2 regions of the Devosia sp. ZW T5_3 genome follow, and region 2 is predicted to be linked to the other one. Evidence: predicted binding sites of a transcription regulator. Region 2 holds the regulator's gene; the other holds the start of a gene.

Region 1 (4,059 bases), on a different contig from region 2:
GACAATAGCCTGCAATGGAGCAATGGCGTCTACGACCTGTTCGAATTTCCCCGCGGCGCCAAGGTGAGCCGCGAAGAGACCGTCGCCTGCTATTCGCCGGCCTCGCGCGAGGCCATGGAGCGCGCCCGTGCCAAGGCCATTGCCGAATGCAGCGATTTTGCGCTCGACGCGGAAATCACCACGGTGCTGGGCCGCCGGCGCTGGATGCGGTTGACCGGCACGGTCGAGGCCGAAAACGGCGTGGCAGTGCGGATTTTCGGCATGAAGCAGGACATTACCGAGGAAAAGCTGCTCGCCGACCGCACGCGCTATCTCGCCGAATTCGACGTAATGACGGGCCTGGCCAATCGCAGCCAGTTCCAGGCGCGGCTGGCCGATCTCGATGGCGGTTCCGGCCACGCCCCCATCGGGGCCCTGCTGCTGGTCGATCTCGATAATTTCAAGCAGATCAACGACACCTATGGCCACGCCTTGGGCGACGAATGCCTTAAGGAAGCTGCCTCGCGCCTGCGCGACGCCTGCCCCGGCGCCGAACTCGTCGCCCGCATCGGCGGCGACGAATTCGCGGTGCTGCTCGGGCAGGCTGGCAAAAACCATATCGATGAAGTTGCCGAACAGATCGTGCTGGAAATCAGCCGCCCCTTCATGCGGCTGGGCCAATCCATTGCCCTCAGTGCCTCGGTGGGCATAGCCTGCGCCGACGGCGCCCCGTCCCCCGACCTGTTCAAGCGCGCGGATACCGCGCTCTATGCCGCCAAGGCCGCCGGACGGAATACCAGCCGGACGTTTCATACCGGCATGCCGTATACGGTGAATTAGCTTCTTCCGACATCGGGGGCCGCATTACCCCCTCCCTAACCTCCCCCTGATAGGGGGCGGACCGCCTTGTGATTGGGACTCGATCGAGCTTTAAGAGTGGAGAGATCCCTCCCCCTATCAGGGGGAGGCTAGGTGGGGGTACTGAGATGCCATCCCCAGACCTGACCGTCGTTCGGCGCCTCTGAAGATAAAGCCCAGAGATCGTGGCTCTCGTCCCCCCCTCCCTGCCCTCCCCATCAAGGGGAGGGTGAACCCGGTGGACGTGGCCACGCCCGAGCAAAAAAAAGGAGGCCACCGCAGTGACCTCCTCCACAATTCCTATGCAACCCGCCATTCCTCAGAACGGGATATCGTCATCCATGCCGCCGGGCTCAAAAGCCGGGGCGTTGGAAGCCGGGCGCTGGGCGCCGCCGCCACCCGCAGGACGGGCACCACGGAAGCCGCCGCCATTGTCGGCGCTGCGGAAACCGCCATCGCCACCACCGCCGCCGGCATTGTCGCCCTCGCCGCGCCCATCGAGCAGGGTCAGGTTCGAATTGAAGCCCTGCAGCACGATTTCGGTCGAATACTTGTCCTGGCCGGACTGGTCCTGCCATTTGCGGGTCTGCAACTGGCCTTCGATATAGACCTTGCTGCCCTTGCGCAGATAGCTTTCCGCCACGCGGGTCAGGCCTTCCGAGAAGATCACCACGCGGTGCCACTCGGTCTTTTCGCGCTGCTCGCCGCTGGTGCGATCCTTCCAGCGCTCCGAGGTGGCGATGGATAGGTTCACCACCTTGCCGCCGCTCGGCAGATTGCGCACTTCGGGATCGGCACCCAGATTGCCGACGAGGATCACCTTGTTGACGCTGCCTGCCATAGCAAAAATCCTTTCAATTCAGTCCCGGGCCGCTGTGCCGCCAGGACGCTCACATATCTCGTTGCCGGGGCGACAAGCCCCGTGATCGCCAGACCTTACTCCGCCCCGCCCCGTGCCGCGCGCCAAACTTGGCGTTTTGAACAGAAGTGATCTGGGCCCTGCATGTATGTTCTCTATATGTTCCATTTCAGCGTGGCCGTCAAGACCACTGCTGACACAGTTTGTCAGCAGGCCTCGGCCAAGCCAGCACGGACTTTCCTCACCCCACGCGAGACCATGATTGGATTACGCCCAGGCGCTCTGGCTCTACTTTATCCTGCTGTTCGGCATCATCATCGTGCCCGGCATGGATATGTTCTTCGTGCTGGCCAATGCGCTGACCGGCGGCCGGCGGGCGGGCCTCATGGCGACGGCCGGGATCATGCTGGGCGGCGCGGTGCATACGCTGTTTGGCGCGTTGGCGGTCGGCGTGCTGACGCAGTTGCCGGCCGAAGTGTTCCGGGCAATGATCCTGATCGGCGCAGCCTATATGGCCTGGATCGGCTATACGCTGGTGCGCAGCTCGATCACGGTCGATCATATCGGCAACGCGCCGAGCCGATCGAGCTGGGTGGCGTTCCGGCAAGGATTGATCACCTGCCTGCTCAATCCCAAGGCCTATATGTTCGTGGTGGCGGTGTTTCCGCAATTCATCCGGCCGCAATTCGGCCCGCTCTGGCGGCAGGCGCTGGTGATGGGCGTGATGACGGTGCTGATGCAGATGCTCATTTATGGCGGATTGGCGCTGACCGCGGCCAAGGGGCGCGACGCGCTGATCGGCAACCCGCAGGTTACCCAATGGATCGGCCGGGGCGCTGGCGTGTTGTTCATCCTGGCGGCGGCGTTCGCCGCCTGGCATGGCGTGTTCGGCCATGTCGGGACTTGACCGAATCCAGTTTGTTCCTTTTACGTTCTTGTGCGATAAGGAAAGGCGTTTTGCGCAAGCCTGCCCTGACACGATAAGGTGACGCCGGCGCTCAAACGCCCGGTAAGATGGCCGCTTGCGGCCAAGGCGGCTGGCTCCTATCTCTGCAAGCTGCCAGCCCAACGATACGAATTTAATTTGCCGCCCTGTGCCCACACGGCGCAGCCAGCCATGGACGTCCGACAATGATGCAAAAGCCCAGCCAGAACCGAGAGATCGTCGTGCGCGGCGCCCGCGAGCACAATCTCAAGGGCATCGACGTCCGCTTGCCGCGCGACAGCCTGATCGTGATGACGGGGCTGTCCGGCTCGGGCAAGTCTTCGCTGGCCTTTGACACCATCTATGCCGAAGGGCAGCGGCGCTATGTGGAGTCGCTGAGCGCCTATGCGCGGCAATTCCTCGAAATGATGCAGAAGCCCGACGTGGAGCATATCGAGGGCCTGTCGCCCGCGATTTCCATCGAGCAGAAGACCACGTCGCGTAACCCGCGCTCTACGGTTGGCACTGTCACCGAGATTTATGATTACCTGCGCCTGCTCTATGCACGCGTCGGCATTCCCTATTCGCCCGCCACCGGCCTACCCATCGAGAGCCAGACCGTCAGCCAGATGGTGGATCGCACGCTGGAGCTGCCCGAGGGCACGCGGCTGTTCCTGCTCGCCCCGATCGCGCGCGGCCGCAAGGGCGAATACAAGAAGGAATTGGCCGATCTGCTGCGTAAGGGCTTCCAGCGCGTCAAGATTGACGGCGAATATCACGAGATCGAGGATGCGCCGGCGCTCGACAAGAAGTTCAAACACGATATCGAAGTGGTGGTGGACCGCGTTGTGGTCGGCCCCGATATTGCCGGCCGCCTGGCCGAAAGCTTCGAGACGGCGCTAAAGCTGGCCGATGGCATCGCGCTGATCGAATATGCCGACGAGAAAAACGAGGATGGCACGCCGCGCCAGACCACGTTCTCGGAAAAATTCGCCTGCCCGGTTTCCGGCTTCACCATTGCCGAAATCGAGCCGCGCCTGTTCTCGTTCAACAATCCGTTCGGCGCGTGCCCGGTTTGCGATGGCCTGGGCACCGAGCAGAAGATCGACCCCGACCAGATCGTGCCGGATGCGACCATGTCGCTCAAGGACGGGGCGATCCTGCCCTGGTCCAAAACCAGTGCGCCTTATTACCTGCAGACCCTCTCGGCCGTGGTGAAGCATTTCGGCGCCTCGACCGGCACGGCCTGGTCGGACCTGCCCTTTGAGGTGCAGCATGCCGTGCTCTATGGCACCGACAAGACGCCGATCAATTTCGTCTATGACGATGGCCTGCGCCAATACAAGACGACCAAGCCCTTCGAGGGCGTGATCGGCAATCTCGAGCGCCGGTATAAGGAAACCGAAAGCGCCGGCATGCGCGAGGAAATCGAGAAATA
Region 2 (4,059 bases):
CACCTCGATTGCGCCGGCGCGTGTGCCGGTGACCCCATCGAGCAATTCGCTCAGCGCGGCGGAATAGTCCTCGCGCGTGAGCTTGCCCATGCCCTTGGGGGAGTTGCGCGAGAACGTCACCGCGCCATCGGCAGCAATGCCCCAGGCGCGCAAGTTCGAGGTGCCCCAATCAACGGCGACCCAATCCACGATGTCAGTCAAAATCACTCCTCTGAGCCGCATGCCTTATCCCGGCGGGGCGACCCTAATAGTAGAGCGCCGGTGGAACCAGCCAGAATCTACGGATGCCGGCGAGACAGAACAAAGGCCCAAGGCCCATGGTTTCGTCTCCTCATTTGGTAAGCGAGCAGACGCGTTTCGGAACATTGCACAGGGCTTTTTTCTGCGCCTCTAAAAAGTATGATTTTTTGGCAGAATTCCGTTCACTACCGCTGTGGGCATGCTAGAAAGCTGCAATCGTTGAGGCACGATCCGCCAGCGCGGACAGTGAGGTATGAGGAAATGACTGCCAGCAAGCCCCAGAAGCTGCGTTCGCGCGCTTGGTTCGATAATCCTGACAATCCAGACATGACGGCGCTTTATCTCGAGCGTTACATGAACTTTGGCGTGTCGCGCGAAGAGCTTCAGTCGGACAAGCCGATCATTGGTATCGCGCAGACGGGGTCCGATCTTTCGCCGTGCAACCGCCACCACATCGTGCTGGCCGAACGCGTACGCGAAGGCATTCGGGAAGCGGGCGGCATTGCCATCGAATTCCCGGTGCATCCGATCCAGGAAACCGGCAAGCGCCCCACCGCCGGGCTCGATCGGAACCTCGCCTATCTGGGCCTGGTCGAAGTGCTTTATGGCTATCCCCTGGACGGCGTCGTGCTGACTATTGGCTGCGACAAGACCACGCCTGCCATGCTGATGGGCGCCGCCACGGTCAATATTCCCGCCATCGCGCTGTCGGTCGGGCCGATGCTCAATGGCTGGCACAAGGGCGAGCGCACTGGCTCGGGCACCATTGTATGGAAGGCCCGCCAGATGATGGCGGCTGGCGAGATCGATTATGCCCAGTTCATCGAACTGGTGGCGTCCTCGGCGCCGTCCACCGGCTTCTGCAACACGATGGGCACCGCAAGCACGATGAACTCGCTGGCCGAATCGCTGGGCATGCAATTGCCGGGCTCTGCCGCCATTCCCGCGCCGTATCGCGATCGCCAGGAAATGGCTTACCGCACTGGCAAGCGCATCGTGGACATGGTGCATGAGGATCTGAAGCCCTCCGACATCCTGACCAAGGACAATTTCATCAATACCATCGTGGTCAATTCCGCGATCGGTGGCTCGACCAATGCCCCGATCCATATCCAGGCCATTGCCAAGCACATTGGTGTCGAGCTGGAACTGCAGGATTTCCAGACCTATGGCCACAAGGTGCCGCTGCTGGTGAACATGCAGCCGGCGGGCGAATATCTGGGCGAGGACTTCTACCATGCTGGCGGCGTGCCGGCGGTGGTCCACGAACTGATGAGCCAGGGCCTGATCCGCGAGAATGCGCCGACCGTCAATGGCAAGACCATTGGCGAGAACTGCCGCAACAGCACGATCCAGGACGACAAGGTCATTCGCTCCTTCGACAATCCGCTCAAGGCCGAAGCCGGGTTCCTGGTGCTGCGGGGCAATCTGTTCGACAACGCCATCATGAAGACCAGCGTGATTTCTTCGGAATTCCGCGACCGCTATCTTAACAATCCGGCCAGCCCCGGCGCGTTCGAGGGCAAGGCTGTCGTGTTCGACGGGCCGGAGGATTACCACCACCGGATCGACGATCCCTCCCTCGAGATCGACGAACATACCCTGTTGTTCATGCGCGGCGCCGGGCCCATCGGCTATCCAGGCGCGGCGGAAGTCGTCAACATGCGGCCGCCTGATTACCTGATCAAGAAGGGTATCCATGCGCTGGCTTGTATCGGCGACGGCCGCCAGTCGGGCACGTCGGGTTCGCCCTCGATCCTCAACGCATCGCCCGAAGCGGCTGCCGGTGGCAATCTCGCCATCCTGCGGACCGGCGACCGGGTGCGCATCGATCTCAATACCGGCACGGCCAATATCCTGATTTCCGACGAGGAAATCGCCACGCGTCGGGCCGATCTGGAATCGATGGGCGGGTACAAATATCCCAAGCATCAGACCCCATGGCAGGAAATCCAGCGCGGCATCGTCGGCCAGCTCGGCGACGGCGCTATTTTGAAGCCAGCTGAAAAGTACCAGCGGATCGCTCAGACCAACGGGATTCCGCGGGATAATCACTAGGCGCGCTAAGTCTCAGAAACAGAAAGGCCCGCCAAACCAGCGGGCCTTTTTTACTCGGGAAAGGCGCTCAGATGCTCATGTGCTATGCGCCACTCGCCTCTTCGCTTGCCGAGAACGGTCGTTCCTCTGCCGCTGCCTTGCGCCAGTTGCCCTTCGATGACCGCTTGCCAATGAAAACTATAGATGCAGCTTGCCGCCGTATCCGCCTTGGCGATCCAGCGGACGTCTTCCAGCCAATATCTTTCGTTTGAAAACCGCTGCCAGGTCCGCTCGAAGGCGGCTCGCACTGACTCCATGCCATGGTAGGAGCCAGAGCTGAACCAAAAGGTCGCGTCGTCATCGATCAACGATGTCAGCAGCTCAAAATCATGCTGGTTGATGAGCTCGGCATAAGCTGCCATCACCGCCTCAGGCGTGGCGTGGTCCACTATCAGTACTTCCGCAGCAGCCCCACCAAGCGTCCCTGGACCTTGACCCGGTCAGGCGGGAAAATCCGGGTTTCATAGGCTGGGTTAGCAGCTTCGAGTGCGACGGTATTGCCCTTGCGGCGCAAGCGCTTGAGGGTGGCTTCCTCATCGTCGACCAGGGCGACGATGATTTCGCCGGTGCTGGCCGATTCCTGCTTCTTGATCAGGACGGTGTCGCCATCAAAAATACCGGCCTCGATCATGGAATCGCCGCGCACTTCCAGCGCGTAGTGTTCGCCGGCCCCCAGCATTTCGGGGGGCACCATGATGGTGTGGGAGTGGGTCTGGATAGCCTCAATGGGCGTGCCAGCCGCGATGCGGCCCATGACGGGGATCGAGATCGGACGGGCGTAATCGTCGCCAACAGATTGGCGCGCCGGCGGGTTGGATACCTTGCCCAGTGTGCCCTCGATGACCGATGGCTCGAAGCGCGCCTTGCGGCCGCCCAGCGAAGGATTCATCGAATCGGGAAGCTTGACCACTTCGAGGGCGCGGGCCCGGTTGGGCAGGCGGCGGATGAAGCCGCGCTCTTCCAGCGCGGTGATCAAGCGGTGAATGCCGGATTTGGACGCCAGATCGAGAGCGTCCTTCATTTCGTCGAATGAGGGAGGAATGCCGCTTTCCTTCATCCGTTCGTGGATGAACATCAGCAGCTCGTGTTGTTTGCGCGTCAGCATTGGCGGCCCTCCACAGGGATTCGGAACATAGGCAGAACGACTATACGTGTTCCAGTTATGTTCCGCAATATCCCCCGCGCCCGTATCGCGATTTTCTTGGCTCGACAGTCAAAATGCGTCGATCTCTATGGTTTCGACAATCGCACCTGCATGGGCGCCGGGGTCGAATTCTGGCTGGATGATCAGCATATCAGCATTTGACAGGGACGAGGTGTGGCCGCTGTCGGTCTGTGAGATCGGCATGAGCTCGGGGCCGGTTGGCGTGTGGACGAGCTGGGCGCGCATGAAGTGGCGGCGCGCCGAATTGGGCGGCGTGGGGCCAGCCAAAGGCAGGCGCCAACTGGGCTGTTCGACATAGCCGAGCCATTTGCGCAGGGCCGGCTTGATGAAGACGGTGGCAGTGACCATGGCCGAGACAGGATTGCCCGGCAGACCGAAAATCAGCGTCTTGCCGCGGGTGCCGAACATTAGTGGCTTGCCCGGGCGCATGTTGATGCGCCAGAAATCGAGCGTTACGCCGAGTTCGAGCAGAATTTCCTGGACGATATCGTGGTCACCCACGCTAGCGCCGCCGGTGGTGATCAAAATATCGGGCTCGGCCGCGAAGATCGATTCGA

Evidence for each region. Region 2 encodes LexA, which represses DNA repair genes until DNA is damaged. Its sites were predicted from a motif close to TGTTCNNNNTGTGTTCNG; they were not measured.
Region 1: the regulator LexA is predicted to act here: its motif matches at 1,846-1,863, upstream of ssb (single-stranded DNA-binding protein).

What each region holds. Positions count from the first base shown of each region.
Region 1 covers NZ_JBJDRE010000009.1:132,065-136,123, reverse strand. The annotation lists gene ACI3KW_RS13095 (diguanylate cyclase domain-containing protein) at 1-819, shown strand, start outside; gene ssb (single-stranded DNA-binding protein) at 1,157-1,678, opposite strand; gene ACI3KW_RS13085 (LysE family translocator) at 1,959-2,603, shown strand; gene uvrA (excinuclease ABC subunit UvrA) at 2,831-4,059, shown strand, end outside.
Region 2 covers NZ_JBJDRE010000002.1:33,704-37,762, forward strand. The annotation lists gene ACI3KW_RS02675 (2-dehydro-3-deoxygalactonokinase) at 1-201, opposite strand, end outside; gene ACI3KW_RS02680 (IlvD/Edd family dehydratase) at 502-2,298, shown strand; gene ACI3KW_RS02685 (YybH family protein) at 2,349-2,699, opposite strand; gene lexA (transcriptional repressor LexA) at 2,729-3,442, opposite strand; gene glp (gephyrin-like molybdotransferase Glp) at 3,551-4,059, opposite strand, start outside.